2 regions of the Streptomyces sp. NPDC013317 genome follow, and region 2 is predicted to be linked to the other one. Evidence: riboswitches for the same ligand, from Rfam matches in the RefSeq annotation. Region 2 holds a riboswitch; the other holds the start of a gene.

Region 1 (7,749 bases), on a different contig from region 2:
AAGGCCGCCATCAGTTCGGCGACCTCCTTGCGGACGGCGAGCAGGGCGTCCTCGTCGCCCGATCCGGCGGCGGCGACGCCGCGGTCGATCCAGTCGGCGACCAGCTCCATGTGCGCGGTGGAGAGACCGCGGGAGGTGAGGGAGGGCGTGCCGATGCGGATGCCCGACGGGTCGAAGGGCTTCCGGGTGTCGTAGGGGACGGTGTTGTAGTTGACGACGATCCCGGCGCGGTCGAGGGCCTTGGCGGCGACCTTGCCGGGGACCTCCTTGGGGGTGAGGTCCATCAGGATCAGGTGGTTGTCGGTGCCGCCGGAGACCAGGTCGAAGCCGCGCGCGAGGAGCGCCTCGGCCAGCGCCCCGGCGTTGGCGACGACCGCGTGGGCGTAGTCGCGGAAGGAGGGCTGCGCCGCCTCGCGCAGGGCGACGGCGATGGCGGCGGTGGTCTGGTTGTGGGGGCCGCCCTGGAGACCGGGGAAGACAGCCTTGTCGAGGGCCTTGGCGTGCTCCTCGCGGGACATCAGCATGGCGCCGCGCGGACCGCGCAGGGTCTTGTGGGTGGTGGTCGAGATGACGTCGGCGTGCGGGACGGGAGAGGGGTGGGCGCCGCCCGCGATCAGGCCGGCGATGTGGGCGATGTCGGCGACGAGCACGGATCCGGCCTCGTGGGCGATCTCCGCGAACGCGGCGAAGTCGATCGTGCGGGGCAGCGCGGTGCCACCGCAGAAGATCACCTTCGGCCGTTCCTTGAGGGCGAGCTCGCGGACCTGGTCGAGGTCGACGAGCCCGGTGTCCTGGCGTACGCCGTACTGCACGCCGCGGAACCACCTGCCGGTGGCGGAGACGCCCCAGCCGTGGGTGAGGTGGCCGCCCATCGGCAGGGCCATGCCCATCACGGTGTCGCCGGGCTCGGCGAAGGCGAGGTAGACGGCGAGGTTGGCGGGCGAGCCGGAGTAGGGCTGCACATTGGCGTGTTCGACGCCGAAGACGGCCTTGGCGCGCTCGACGGCGAGGGTCTCGACCTGGTCGATGTTCTGCTGGCCCTCGTAGTAGCGGCGGCCGGGGTAGCCCTCGCTGTACTTGTTCTGCAGGACGGTCCCGGACGCTTCGAGGACGGCCCGGGAGACGTAGTTCTCGCTGGGGATCAGCCTGAGGGTCTCGGCCTGCAGCAGCTCCTCGGCGACGACGAGCGCGGCGAGTTCGGGGTCGGCTGCGGCCAGGGCGGGGTGGCGGGCGGCGAGATCGGCGGCCTGCGGGGTGACGGTCACGGCGGTTCCTCCGGGCGTGCGGTGGATCCCGGGGCACGGCTCAGTCCTGCTGGGCGGCACCACGCGGGATGTTCGGTCCCGAAGATGCCCAGGCGGGCGGCATCTCGTGTGGTCTGCCGCGCACGGCTCCCCCAGGGTCGATTCCCCGTACGCCAGTCGCCGTGCGTGTTTCCAGAGTAGCGGGCGCGCCGTCGCACAGGTTTCTTCGTCCGGCATCCGAGCGACGATAGGAAAGGGAGCCACACACGCCCCCTGGCCCGCAGGACGAACGGAGATCCCGTGTCGAGTACGCAAGACGCGATCGCTTCCGCGGAGGCGCACAGCGCGCACAACTACCACCCCCTTCCCGTCGTCGTCGCCTCGGCGGACGGGGCCTGGATGACCGATGTCGAGGGGCGCCGCTACCTCGACATGCTCGCCGGGTACTCGGCGCTCAACTTCGGGCACGGCAACCGGCGGCTGATCGATGCCGCGCGGGCGCAGCTGGAGCGGGTGACCCTCACGTCCCGGGCGTTCCACCACGACCGGTTCGCGGAGTTCTGCACCCGGCTCGCGGAGCTGTGCGGCAAGGAGATGGTCCTGCCCATGAACACGGGCGCGGAGGCCGTCGAGACGGCCGTGAAGGCCGCCCGGAAGTGGGGGTACGAGGTGAAGGGCGTGCCGGACGGGCACGCGAAGATCGTGGTGGCGGCGAACAACTTCCACGGCCGGACGACGACGATCGTCAGCTTCTCCACGGACCACGAGGCCCGCGACCACTACGGGCCGTACACGCCGGGGTTCGAGATCGTCCCGTACGGCGATCCGACGGCGATGGAGCGCGCGGTCACCGCGCACACGGTGGCGGTGCTCATCGAGCCGATCCAGGGCGAGGCGGGGGTCCTCGTCCCGCCGGCGGGGTATCTGCGCGGGGTGCGGGAGTTGACCCGCGAGCGCAACGTGCTCTTCATCGCGGACGAGATCCAGTCGGGCCTCGGCCGGACGGGGCGGACGTTCGCGTGCGAGCACGAGGGCGTGGTGCCGGACATGTACGTCCTGGGCAAGGCGCTGGGCGGCGGTGTCGTCCCGGTCTCGGCGGTGGTCGCCGACCGGGACGTGCTCGGGGTGTTCCGCCCGGGTGAGCACGGGTCGACGTTCGGCGGGAACCCGCTGGCCTGCGCGGTGGCCCTGGAGGTGATCGCGATGCTGCGGACGGGCGAGTACCAGCAGCGGGCGGCCGAGCTGGGCGAGCATCTCCACGCGGAGCTCCGGCTGCTCGTGGGCGGGGGCGCGGTGGAGGCGGTCCGCGGACGCGGTCTGTGGGCCGGGGTGGACATCGCGCCGTCGAAGGGCACGGGCCGGGAGATCTCCGAGAGGCTGATGGAGCGGGGGGTGCTGGTGAAGGACACGCACGGTTCGACGATCCGGATCGCGCCTCCGCTGGTGATCGGCAAGGAGGATCTGGACTGGGGTCTCGAGCAGCTGCGGGCGGTCCTCTCGGAGTGATCCGGTCCGCTTGAGGGCGGCGGCGGCCGCGCCGGCGGTGGCGACAACTCGGTGCATTGACAGCGGAGTTGGTCTAGGCCAATGATGCGGCCATGCCGAGACCGAGACCCCGCCCCCGTCGCGCGCTGCGCGGCGCCGTCGCCGCCCTCGTCCCGCTCACGCTGCTCGGCGCGTTCGGGGGCCCGGCGCACGCCGCCCCCGTGGCGGCCTGGCCCGATCCCGTCCCCGTCGTCTCCCGTGTCGAGACCACCGACCCGGTCGTCTTCATCACCATCGACGACGGCTGGTTCCACGACCCGGCGGCCGCGAAGGTCCTCCTCGACCGCCGGGTGCCCGCCTCGCTCTTCCTGCTCCCGGGCGCCTACTCCTTCGACTCCGGCTACTTCCACACCCTGCTCGACCAGGGCCGCTCCCGCGTCGAGAACCACACCGTCGGCCACCCGGACCTGACCACGCTCGACGCGGCCGGGCAGCAGGCGGAGGTCTGCGGGGCGCGCGAACACCACCTCGCCGAGTTCGGCGACGGGCCGCGCCTGCTGCGCCCTCCCTACGGGGCGTACGACGAGACCACCCGCACCACCGCCCGCGCCTGCGGGGCGAAGGCCGTGGTGACCTGGACGTACGACCTCACCACCTGGGGGCAGTGGACCCCGCCTGCCCCGGCGCTCAGGGCCGGCGACATCATCCTGCTGCACTTCAACGAGACGCTGGAGCAGGATCTGACGCGCGCCCTGGCCGCCGCCGAGGCGGCCGGCCTGCGACCCGCACCGCTCAGGGAGTACGTACCCGAGTAGGCGTCGCGAGCGGGATCAGAGGATGACGTGCGGCAGGAAGCGGGCGTACTCGTCCGTGATCAGGCCCGCCGACTCCCGGATGCCGAGCCCCGCCGCCTCGTCCTCGACGACCCACGCGCCGAGCACGACACGGTTGCCCTCGAAGTCCGGGAGCGGGGCCAACCCCTGGTAGCAGCAGGGTTCGTCACGGACGACCGGCTCCGCGCCCGGCTCGTGGACGGTGACGCCCGCGCCCTCGCGGCCGAGGAGCGGCTTGGCGACGTAGCCGCCGGTCGCGGCGAGTTCGCGCGGGCCGTCGAGGTAGGCGGGCAGCAGGTTCGGATGGCCCGGGTAGAGCTCCCAGAGGATCGCGAGGAGGGCCTTGTTGGAGAGCAGCATCTTCCAGGCGGGCTCGATCCAGCAGGTCGTGCCCGTACCGCCGCCGTTGTCGAGGGTGTCGAGGACGTACGGGCCGAAGCGGTCCGTCGTCAGCCACTCCCACGGGTAGAGCTTGAAGCAGCTGCGGACGAAGCGCAGCCGGTCGTCCACGAACCGGCCCGACAGCCGGTCCCAGCCGATCTGTTCGACCGACAGCGCCTCCGTGTCGAGCCCGGCCTGCTGGGCGGTCTCACGCAGGTACGCGACCGTCATCAGATCCTCGCCGAGCTCGTCCCCGTCGGAGTGGACGAAGTGCACCGGGCTGCCCGGCGGCAGCAGCTTCGCCTGCCGCCTCCAGGCGTCGACGAGCCGCTCGTGGAGCGAGTTCCACTGGTCGGCGCCGGGGAAGCGCTCCTCCATCCAGAACCACTGCGGGCTCGCCGCCTCGACCAGCGAGGTCGGCGTGTCGGCGTTGTACTCCAGCATCTTGGCCGGGCCCGTGCCGTCGTAGCGGAGGTCGAACCGGCCGTAGAGCGACGGCAGTTCGGCCCGGCGGCGCCAGGACTCGGCGACGAGCGAGACGAGCCGGGGGTCGGTGAGGCCGAGATCGGCGAAACGATCCTTCTCGACGATGTGGGCGGCCGCCGCGAGACACATCGCGTGCAGCTCCTCGACGACCTCCTCCAGGGCCTCGACCTCGGGCAGGGTGAAGGAGTAGTACGCGCTCTCGTCCCAGTACGGGCGCAGGGAGCCGTCGGGGTAGCGGGTCAGGGGGTAGACGAGCCCCTGCTCCTCCACCGTCCTCTGCCACCCCGGCCGGGGTTCGATCGTGTGCCGCCGCATGTCGCTCGGTCCGTCCGTCCGTCGTCGGTACGCTCAGCCGCCGCCGGAACCGGAACAGCCGAAGCCGCCGGTGTCCACGGCCGTCTTGTCGAAGCTGCCGCCGCTGACCTTGTTGTCGCTGACGCTGCCGCCGTAGTAGTACGAGCCGCGGGCCGTGCCGCCGCTGCCGCTGCCGCTCTCGCACTCGTAACTCGGCAGCTTGTCGCGGGTCAGCGGGTCGACACACCGCCTGTCGGGCTCGGAGCCGCAGGACGTGATGGTCGCCGCGAGCACCCCCATACCGCCGAGCACGACCGTGCTCGACCTCAGCCTGCGCATGAAAAGCCTCCCCATCCCGTGGTCGCGACCGCACAGTTTAGGCCTGCGGCCGAGCGGCCCCGCACTAGAGTCCATTCGTGCTCTTTGGGATGATCTGCGCTCTGGGTTCCTCGGTCTTCTTCGGCATGGCATCGGTGTTCCAGGCGCTCGGCGCCCGGGCGGCGGAGCCCGGGACGGGCGCCGGCGTCGACGTGGCCCTGCAGCTGCGGGTGATGCGGCAGTGGCGATATCTGCTCGGACTCTCCTTCGACGGCATCGGTTTCGGGCTCCAGATCGTCGCCCTGCTGACGCTGCCGATCTACGTGGTGGGGGCGGCGCTCGCGGCGAGCCTGGCGGTCACGGCGGTGGCCGCCTCCTGGCTGCTCAAGGTCCGGCTCCACCGGATGGAGTGGGCGGCGGTGGCCGTGGTGTGCGGAGGGCTCGTGATGCTCGCCCTCGCCGCAGGCCCGGAGGGCGAGCAGAGTTCGTCGGAAGCGCTGCGGTGGGCGATGCTCGGGGCGGCGTTCGCGGTCCTCGGCCTCGGCGCGGCCGCCGGGCGGCTGCCCGGCCGGCCGCGCGCCCTGGCGCTCGGCCTCTGCGCGGGCTTCGGCTTCGGGGTGGTGGAGGTGGCCGTCCGGCTGATCGACAGCTGGGACCTCGCCAACCCCGCGGTGTACGCGCTGATCCTGGGCGGCGGGTCGGCGTACGTCCTGCTGACCTCCGCGCTCCAGCGGGGCTCGGTGACGACGGCGACGGCCGGCGCGGTCGTCGGCGAGACGATCGGCCCGGCGCTGGTCGGCGTGATCTGGCTGGGCGACCGTACGCGCGAGGGCTTCGGGTGGCTGGCGATCCTGGGCTTCACGGTGGCGGTGGCGGGCGCGCTGCTCCTGGCCCGCTTCGGAGAACCCCCGACCCCGGACCCGCGCTGAGCGGCCCGACACCGGACCCGGACCCGGCCGAGCGGCCCGGACCCCGCGGCCCTACGGCAGGACGCGGCACAGGGCCGCCAGCGCGCCGGACCAGGCGCTGTCCGGCGGGGTCGCGTAGCCGACCACCAGGCCGTCCTGGGTCTGCGGGACGTCCGGGTGGCGGAAGCGGTCGAGACCGTGGAGGGCGAGGCCCTGCCAGGCAGCGGACCGCAGCACCTCCCGCTCCCGGCCCGGCGGGAGTCTCAGGACCGCGTGGAGGCCCGCCGCGATGCCGCTCACCCGCGTCTCCGGGGACCGTTCGGCCACCGCCGCCACCAGCTCGTCCCTGCGCCGCCGGTAGCGCAGCCGCATCGCCCGTACATGACGGTCGTACGCTCCCGAGCCCAGGAACTCCGCGAAGGTCAGCTGGTCCAGCGAGCTGGACACCCAGTCCACGTGGCCCTTCGCCGCGACCACCTCGTCCACCAGGCTCTCCGGCAGCACCATCCACGCCAGCCGCAGCCCGGGCGCCAGGGACTTGCTGGAGGTGCCCAGATAGACCACGCGCTCGGGGTCGAGGCCCTGGAGCGCGCCCACGGGCTGCCGGTCGTAGCGGAACTCCCCGTCGTAGTCGTCCTCCAGGACGAGCCCGCCCGCGGCCCGCGCCCAGTCGACCGCCGCCGCCCGCCGGTCGGGGTGGAGCGCCCCGCCCAGGGGGAACTGGTGGGCCGCCGTCATCAGCACCGCCCCCACGCCCTTCATCCCGGACAACCCCTCGGTCCGGGTGCCGAGTTCGTCGAAGGGCAGGGCGGGCAGCCCGAGCCCGGCGCCGGTCAGCAGCTCCCAGTGCACGTCGAGCCCGTACGACTCGACCGCCACCTCCCGCACCTTCCGCGCCCGCAGCACCTGCGCCATGAGCATCAGTCCGTGCACGAACCCCGAGCAGACGACGATCCGTTCGGGCCGCGCGTGGACGCCCCGCGCCCGCGCGAGGTACTCGGCGAGCACGGTGCGCAGTTCGATCCGGCCGCGCGGATCGCCGTACCCGAAGGCCTCGTTGGGCGCGGCGGTCAGGGCGCGCCGGGAGGCCTTGAGCCATTCCGCGCGCGGAAAGGACGCGAGGTCGGGCGAGCCCGGCTTCAGGTCGTACGCGGGCCGCGCGGACTCCCGCCGGGCCACCGCCGCGGGGCGGACGCCCGACGTGACCTGCCGGCGCGGCACGGCCCGCGGGGCGACCCGGGTCCCGGACCCCTGCCGTGCGGTCAGCCAGCCCTCCGCGACCAGCTCGGCATAGGCGTCGGCGACGGTGTTGCGCGCGATCCCCAGGTCGGCGGCGAGCGAGCGGGAGGACGGCAGCCGTACGCCCGCCTTCAGACGCCCGCTGCGCACCGCCTCCCGCAGCGCGTCCATCAGCCCCGTGCGCAGGCCGGATCCGCGCAGGTCCAGATGGAGGTCGACCCCGAGAGTGGCCCGGTCTTCTGCCATGCGAATGGACCATACTCCTGCGCCATCGCGCTCGTACGGTGAGAGCCATGACCACCACGACGCAGGACCTCGCCCCCCTCGCCCACGCCGACGAGCACGCCCCCCGCCTCAACCTGGCGGAGCAGGTTCCGGAGTTCTACCGGGCGATGCGCAGGCTCGAGCAGGCCGCGGCGAAGGACATCGACCCCACCCTCTACGAGCTGATCAAGATCCGCGCCTCGCAGATCAACCACTGCGCGTTCTGCCTCGACATGCACACCAAGGACGCGCTCGCGGCCGGCGAGTCGGTCGAGCGGATCGTCCAGCTGTCCGCGT
Region 2 (7,749 bases):
GGCGTCGTGCGGCCGGTCGCAGGCGCGCCGTACGACGGTGCCCGGCTCGGCCCGGTCGATGTCGAAGCACTGCCCGGCCCTCAGGCGGTCGTACGGGACGGCGGCGGGCCCGTCGGCCGCCCCTCCCTGTGGTGCGAGCCGTCCGCCCGTGGCGGGCGCGGCGTCGACGGTGACGTCGTCCGAAGCGGCCGACCGTGCCCCGGGAGCGGTCGAGAACCGGCCCTCCGCGTCCTGACGGCTCGCCAGCACGATCGCCACGGCCAGGAGGAGGAGTGGCACGAGGAGGTGACGGAGGGGCGACGACAGCTCGCCGATGCGCGGGGACATGGCGACCAGGGTCGCCCGAAGCGCCCCACCACACCCGGCCGGCTGTCCCGTTGCAGCACGGCCCGCACAGGACTGTGACAATTCCCTTACCTGTACGGGCTGTTGGCGGCTCGCGTCGTGCTAGAGGCCGAGCTGACGCTCCGCGCCCTCGACGGTCTGGGCGAGGAGCACGGCGATCGTCATCGGGCCGACTCCGCCCGGCACGGGGGTGATGAGGGAGGCGCGCTCGGCGGCCGACTCGAAGTCGACGTCACCGATGTTGCCCGGGTTGTAGCCCGCGTCGATCACGACGGCGCCGGGCTTGACGTCCTCGCCCTTGATGAAGCGCGGCTTGCCCACGGCGGCCACGAGGATGTCCGCCTCACGGACGATCGAGGAGAGCTCGGTGGTGCGCGAGTGGCAGTACGTGACGGTGGCGTCGCGGCCGAGCAGCAGCAGGCCGGCGGGCTTGCCGAGGATCGCGGAGCGGCCGACGACGACGGCCCGCTTGCCGCTCGGCTCGACGTCGTACGCGTCGAGCAGGCGCATGATGCCACCGGGCGTGCAGGAGACGAAGCCGGGAAGGCCGAAGCCCATGGCGGCGAAAGAGGCCATGGTGACGCCGTCGACGTCCTTCTCCGGCGCGATCGCCTCGAAGGCGGCGCGCTCGTCGATGTGCGGACCCACCGGATGCTGGAGCAGGATGCCGTGGACCTCTGGATCCTGGGAGAGCGCGGTGATCGCGGCGACGAGTTCCCCGGTCGTCGTCTCGGCGGGCAGCTCGACGTGCTTGGAGCGGATTCCGGCCTTCGCGCAGCGGTTCTGCTTCATCTTCACGTACGTGACGGAGGCGGGGTCCGCGCCGACGAGCACCGTGGCGAGACAGGGCGTGACGCCGGTGCGGCGGGTGATCTCGGCCGCACGCGCGGCGGTCTCCTCGACCGTACGGCGGGCGAGCGCGGTGCCGTCCATGAGGGATGCGGTGCTGGTGGACATGGGCCACTCCTGGGCGTCGTCGATGACAGGGAGATCGCCCAGGCGCACGGCAGCGTCGGATCCGCGCGGGTGCGCGGGGTCCGGCGGGACCGCTCCCCGGTGGTGATCCACCTCAAGCGCCAGTCACGGCCCGAGCCCTACTCTACGTGAGGCCCGAGGGAGCCCACAGGGGCGGTGTCCGGACAGGGTGCGTACGCGGTGGCGCCGGGGAGCTTGTCGACACGCTCGGCACGCACGACGATGACGGACGGAGAGACGGACCGGGCGGTTCGACGGACCGGGCGGACCGACGGACCGACGATGCGAGCGGTTCGACGATTCGGGCGGTTCGACGAAACGGGCCGGTTCGACCGTGGGACCTCGACGTGGAGGCCGAGTTGAGCGATGCGTGGGTGGCTCCGGAGCCGGACGCCGGAGCGCTGCGCCGGGCGCACGAGGTGTTCACCAGCGGCGGCCAGGTCCACCTTCCTCCGGTACGGCCGCTGGTGGCGGAGTCGTGGCGGCGCTCGGCACGGGCGCGGGTCAGCCCGGACGGTGCGGCCTGTGTGGAGCTCGCCGACGACGAGCTGGCGGGGCACCGCGAGGAGCATCCGCTCTCCGCGGCGATGCCGGTGATCCGTGAGCTGATGGGCACGTATGCGACGGACGGCGAACATCTGCTGGCGGTCTGCGACGCGGCCGGACGGATGCTGTGGGTGGAGGGCCACCCCGGGACGCTGCGGCGGGCGCGGGCGATGAACTTCGTCGCCGGGGCGCGCTGGTCGGAGTCGGTGGCCGGGACGAACGCTCCCGGCACCGCGATCGCCGTGGACCGGCCGGTCCAGGTGTTCAGCGCCGAGCACTTCCGGCGGCCGGTGCAGGCGTGGACGTGTGCCGCCGCTCCCGTACACGATCCGCGCACCGGGCGGCTGCTCGGCGCGGTGGACATCACCGGCGGCGACCGGCTGGCGCATCCGCACAGCCTGGCGTTCGTGCAGGCGGTGGCGCGGGCGGCGGAGTCCCAGTTGGCCCTCCTCGCGCCGGCGCCGGCCGCGGACCGGGTACGGCTGGCGGCGCTCGGCCGGGACGAGGCCCTGCTGAGCGTCGCCGGCCGGCGGCTGCGGCTGAGCAGGCGGCACAGCGAGATCCTCGTGATGCTCGTCCACCGCCCGGAGGGGGTGGGCGGCGACGAACTCCTGACGCTGCTGTACGAGGACGAGTCGGTCACCCCGGTCACGCTGCGGGCCGAACTGTCCCGGCTTCGCGGGCTGCTCGGTCCGGAGCTGTTGCGCTCCCGCCCGTACCGGCTGGCCACGACGGTGGACGCGGACTTCGCCACGGTGGACCGGCGTCTCGGCTCGGGTGCGCTGTCGGGTGCGCTCGCCGACTACGCGGGTCCACTGCTGCCGGCGTCGCGTGCCCCCGGGGTCGTACGGCTGCGCGAGCGGCTCGCGGACCGGCTGCGGGCGGCGCTGGTGGACCGGGGAGATCCGGCTCTCCTCGCGGACTGGACGTACAGCTCCTGGGGCGAGGACGACGTCGAGATGTGGCGGGCGCTGTCGGAGGTCGTTCCGGCTGAGGGGCGACCCCCGGTGGTGGCCCGGCTTCGGAGTCTGGACGCCGAACTGTCGGCGGGCGCAACAGGTTTGCAACGTACGGCTTCGCAGACTCGGCAGTGAGCGCCGGCCAGGGACGGCGGGCGCGGTCCGAGGGAGGCCATGTCCATGACCCGTTATGCCGCACCCGGTACCAAGGGCGCGATCATGTCGTACCAGTCCCGCTACGACCACTGGATCGGCGGTGAGTACGTGGCCCCGGCCCGGGGCGGGTACTTCGAGAACCCGAGCCCGGTCGACGGCCGTCCCTTCACCGAGATCGCCCGCGGCACGGCGGAGGACGTGGAGAGCGCCCTGGACGCGGCGCACGCGGCGGCCCCGGCATGGGGCCGCACGGCGCCCGCGGAGCGCGCCGGAGTCCTTCTCAGGATCGCCGACCGGATGGAGGCGCACCTGGAGGAGCTGGCGGTCGCGGAGAGCTGGGAGAACGGCAAGCCCGTCCGCGAGACGCTGGCCGCCGACATCCCGCTCGCGATCGACCACTTCCGCTACTTCGCCGGGGCGCTGCGCGGCCAGGAGGGCACGCTGAGCGAGATCGACGACGACACCGTCGCGTACCACGTCCACGAGCCGCTGGGGGTCGTCGCGCAGATCATCCCGTGGAACTTCCCGATCCTGATGGCGGTCTGGAAGCTGGCCCCGGCGCTCGCGGCCGGCAACGCGGTCGTCCTGAAGCCGGCCGAACAGACGCCGGCATCCGTGCACTTCTGGATGAGTCTGATTGCCGATCTGCTACCGCCGGGCGTGGTGAACATCGTCAACGGCTTCGGCGTGGAGGCGGGCAAGCCGCTGGCGTCGTCACCGCGCGTCGCGAAGATCGCGTTCACGGGCGAGACGACGACGGGCCGACTGATCATGCAGTACGCCTCCGAGAACATCAAGCCGGTCACGCTGGAACTGGGCGGCAAGTCGCCGAACATCTTCTTCGACGACGTGTGGGCGGCGGACGACGACTTCCGCGACAAGGCGCTGGAGGGCTTCACGATGTTCGCCCTCAACCAGGGCGAGGTCTGCACATGCCCGTCGCGCGCCCTGATCCAGCGCGGCCACTACAGCGAGTTCCTGGAGGCGGCGGTGGCCCGCACGGAACGGATCGTCCCCGGCCACCCGCTGGACACGGACACCATGATCGGCGCCCAGGCCTCGAACGACCAGCTCCAGAAGATCCTCTCGTACCTGGACATCGGCCAGCAGGAGGGCGCGAAGATCCTGACGGGCGGTCAGCGCATCGAGTACGACGGCGAGCTGGCGGGCGGCTACTACGTCCAGCCGACGATCTTCGAGGGCGACAACCGTATGCGGATCTTCCAGGAGGAGATCTTCGGCCCGGTCGTCGCGGTCACCTCCTTCACGGACTTCGACGACGCGATCCGCACGGCGAACGACACCCTCTACGGCCTGGGCGCGGGCGTCTGGACCCGCGACGGCAACACGGCCTACCGCGCGGGCCGCGCGATCCAGGCGGGCCGCGTCTGGACCAACTGCTACCACGCCTACCCGGCCCACGCGGCATTCGGCGGCTACAAGCAGTCGGGCATCGGCCGCGAGACCCACAAGATGATGCTGGACCACTACCAGCAGACCAAGAACCTGCTGGTGAGCTACTCCCCCAAGGCACTTGGGCTCTTCTAGAGGAGTGAAGTCCGGTGCCGGGGATGGGCAATACGTCCCCTACAGCAACTCACAACAGTCACTCGGTGATCAGATCGACGCGTCACGATAGCCGACGGCCGCCTCACCGCGGTCCAGACCCCGTCGGACGACGAACGCGACCGGGAGACAGCCTGCTACCTGGCCCCCGATTTCTTCGACAGCACTCCGGCGAGCGCGGAGCCGATGCTCATCGGTGAAGCCCCTGGCGGCGCAGAGCGTTGCGCAGGCCCCGTCCGGGAGCGGACCGGACGGGCGCCGCTCTCCGCACCGGCCTAGAGTGGGACGGGGAGATCCGGAACACAGCGCGTGTACCTCGTCCGAGGACGGAGGACATCCCGATGACCGACGACACCGGCTCCCTTCAGCGCCACCCTCGTCCGAGCCCCCGTGAGCGCGCTGCGGTCGGCAAGGCCGCACGCGCCCGGGTGCCTCGGTCGAGCCATGCCGAGTACTCGCCCTCGGAGCATCGAGTCGATCCGCTGGAGATCCTCGAGAGGCAGGCCACCGCGAGGGTCCAGGAGCTGGTTCCGATCCGCCGGAGCCGGATGGCGGAGTCGCCGTTCCGGTACTACCGGGGCGCGGCCGCGCCCATGGCGGCCGACCTCGCCGACACCCCCGCCACCGGGATCAGAGTCCAGCTGTGCGGCGACGCGCATGTCCTGAACTTCGGGCTCTTCGCGTCTCCCGAGCGCCACCTGGTGTTCGACGTGAACGACTTCGACGAGACCCTGCCAGGCCCCTGGGAGTGGGACGTCAAGCGACTTGCGGCCAGCCTGGCCATCGCCGGCCGGGAGAACGGCTTCACCGATCAGGAGCGCGCGGCCATCACCTCGGCCGCGGTGCGCTCGTACCGCGAGTGGATCCGGACCTTCGCGGGCATGCACAACCTCGACGTCTGGTACGCCCAGACCCAGACGGAACGGATCGAGGCCCTCGTGGCCGACCAGCTCGGGAAGGGCAGGCGCAGGAAGCTCTCCAAAGTCCTGGAGAAGGCCCGCGGCCGGGACAGCATCCAGGCGTTCGAGAAACTCACCGGCATCGTCGACGGGGAGCGCCGGATCATCCCCGCCCCGCCGCTCATCGTGCCGATCGGCGACCTGCTCCCCCATGTGGAGCGCGCCGCCCTGGAGCACGAGATCCGCGAGCTGATCGAACGGTACGCGGGCACGCTGCGGCCGGACCACCGGCAGTTGCTCTCGCAGTTCCGTCTGGTCGACATGGCGCGCAAGGTGGTCGGCGTGGGCAGTGTAGGCACCCGCTGCTGGATCATCCTCATGCTCGGCAGGGACGAGGAGGATCCGCTGCTCATCCAGGTCAAGGAAGCCGAGCGGTCGGTACTCGCCGAGTACACCGGAGAGAGCGAGTACGACAACCAGGGGCAGCGCGTGGTCGCCGGACAACGGCTGATGCAGGCCGCCAGTGACATCTTCCTCGGCTGGGAGCGCGCCGCCGGCATCGACGGCCGCGAGCGGGACTTCTACGTCCGGCAGTTGCGGGACTGGAAGGGCAGCTTCGACACCGCGGTGATGCTGCCCGAAGGCGTACGGATTCTCGGCGAGCTGTGCGGCTTCTCGCTGGCCCGGGCGCATGCCCGGTCGGGCGACCGGATCGCCATCGCGGCCTACCTGGGCGGCGGCGAATCCTTCGACCGGGCGTTGACCGACTTCGCGGAGACCTACGCGGACCAGAACGAGCGCGACCACGAGGCTCTGGTCGAGGCGGTCGGCTCCGGTCGGCTCGTCGCGGAAGCCGCGTGAACCTGTTGTGTCCCTGTGGCAGCCGCACCCCAGCGTGGCAGCCGCACCCCAGCCGGGCCGAACAGGCACACCACCACGCCGCCCTGGCCACCCGACCGTCAGGCCGGGTCCCCGGAGACGCTCGGTCGGTACAGCGCGCCCCCGCGTCGAAGCCTAGTCCCGCGGATCCGGCTGCATGACACCTGCCTGCGGGCGCTGCGCACGCGCGTCACCGGCACAGCTGCGTGGTGGTCCGTCCCCGTTTCCCGGCCTCGGGCGTCTCCGGCGGCGGAGACGTCGACCGATCCCTCTTGTCGGGCGCCACGACACGGTCAGGAGTACCAGTCGGCCTCCGCCGGCCGCGCTCGCCGGGGCACATCCCGGGCGGGCATGGGCCTGCGTTCGCCATCGGCGAGCAGGGTGCTTGCCGGATCGCCGCCGAGAGCGCCCGGGAGCGTCACCTCGACCTCGATGCCGCGAGGCGGGTCCGTGGGCAGGGTCGTGGTCAGCACTGTCGTCTGGGCGTGGTGGCCATGGGCGCGGGCGGCGGCGACCTGCTTCCCGTCCACGAGGAGCTCCAGCTCCCGCGTCCCGCCCATCCGCAGGCCCACGGTGACCGAGCAGCCGGCGTGCTCGCAGTGAAAGTGATACTCGCGGCCCATGATCGCCTTCCTGAAGCGCCCGGTGACAAGCCCCTTCCCTCCATCGTGGCACCGGAGGGTGGCTGCGCCACCTCTGGATCTCGCTCCCGCGGTCGTCACCGCTACGCCGCCTCTCCGAGCGACCGCACCACCGTCGCCGAGCACCGTCGCCGAGCACCGGAGGGCGGCGCCGTCGTCGTTCCTCCCGGACAACGACAGCCACCGCGACCGGATCTCCGCGCCTCCCTGCTGAGCGACCCGCCCACCAGCTGCGCCCCCCTGAGCACGGGGATCAAGGGGGCGACTGTCGCCGTGTACCGGCCACCAGAGGTGGGACCGCCGTCCGAGCAGGCCGCAGTCGTCGACCTGGCGAGGGCTCGTACGCGAGACCTCCGGCCGCCGCGGGCTCGGCCCGCTGGACCGAACCGCGGTGTGAGGACGAGGTCCCGACTTCAGCCCTCCGAAGGACTGGGAGCCGCGCACAGTGCCCAGATGACGAACGCGTCGATGGCGATCAGCACGATCGCCCAGAACGGCTGGTAGGGCAGCCAGAGGAAGTTCGCGATCATGCCGAGGCCCGCAAGCGCCACACCGACGACCCTGGCCCAGGTGGCGCCCTGGAACAGCGCCGCTCCGGCGAGAACGATCACGATCCCGAGGATCAGATGGATCCAGCCCCAGCTGGTGAGGTCGAACTCGAAGACGTAGTTCCGGGTGGCCACGAACACGTCGTCATCGGCGATGGCGGAGATGCCCGAGAAGACGGCCATCAGGCCGCCGAAGATCATCATGACTGCTGCGAAGACCAGCCAGCCGCTTCCG

The links. Region 2 has a riboswitch for ZMP and ZTP ahead of ACZ3IJ_RS10150 (bifunctional 5,10-methylenetetrahydrofolate dehydrogenase/5,10-methenyltetrahydrofolate cyclohydrolase). Riboswitches for the same ligand answer to the same signal wherever they lie in the genome.
Region 1: another riboswitch for ZMP and ZTP. It lies ahead of ACZ3IJ_RS13545 (serine hydroxymethyltransferase); the one in region 2 lies ahead of ACZ3IJ_RS10150 (bifunctional 5,10-methylenetetrahydrofolate dehydrogenase/5,10-methenyltetrahydrofolate cyclohydrolase).

The regions. Positions count from the first base shown of each region.
Region 1 covers NZ_JBVHDX010000004.1:190,120-197,868, reverse strand. The annotation lists gene ACZ3IJ_RS13545 (serine hydroxymethyltransferase) at 1-1,265, opposite strand, end outside; ZMP/ZTP riboswitch at 1,345-1,435, opposite strand; gene rocD (ornithine--oxo-acid transaminase) at 1,545-2,750, shown strand; gene ACZ3IJ_RS13535 (polysaccharide deacetylase family protein) at 2,843-3,544, shown strand; gene ACZ3IJ_RS13530 (glutathionylspermidine synthase family protein) at 3,560-4,744, opposite strand; gene ACZ3IJ_RS13525 (hypothetical protein) at 4,778-5,062, opposite strand; gene ACZ3IJ_RS13520 (hypothetical protein) at 5,152-5,970, shown strand; gene pdxR (MocR-like pyridoxine biosynthesis transcription factor PdxR) at 6,022-7,434, opposite strand; gene ACZ3IJ_RS13510 (carboxymuconolactone decarboxylase family protein) at 7,482-7,749, shown strand, end outside.
Region 2 covers NZ_JBVHDX010000003.1:272,419-280,167, forward strand. The annotation lists gene ACZ3IJ_RS10145 (hypothetical protein) at 1-327, opposite strand, end outside; gene ACZ3IJ_RS10150 (bifunctional 5,10-methylenetetrahydrofolate dehydrogenase/5,10-methenyltetrahydrofolate cyclohydrolase) at 448-1,302, opposite strand; ZMP/ZTP riboswitch at 1,332-1,439, opposite strand; gene ACZ3IJ_RS10155 (GAF domain-containing protein) at 1,680-2,960, shown strand; gene exaC (acetaldehyde dehydrogenase ExaC) at 3,006-4,529, shown strand; gene ACZ3IJ_RS10165 (DUF2252 domain-containing protein) at 4,889-6,307, shown strand; gene ACZ3IJ_RS10170 (hypothetical protein) at 6,619-6,948, opposite strand; gene ACZ3IJ_RS10175 (DUF7144 family membrane protein) at 7,380-7,749, opposite strand, start outside.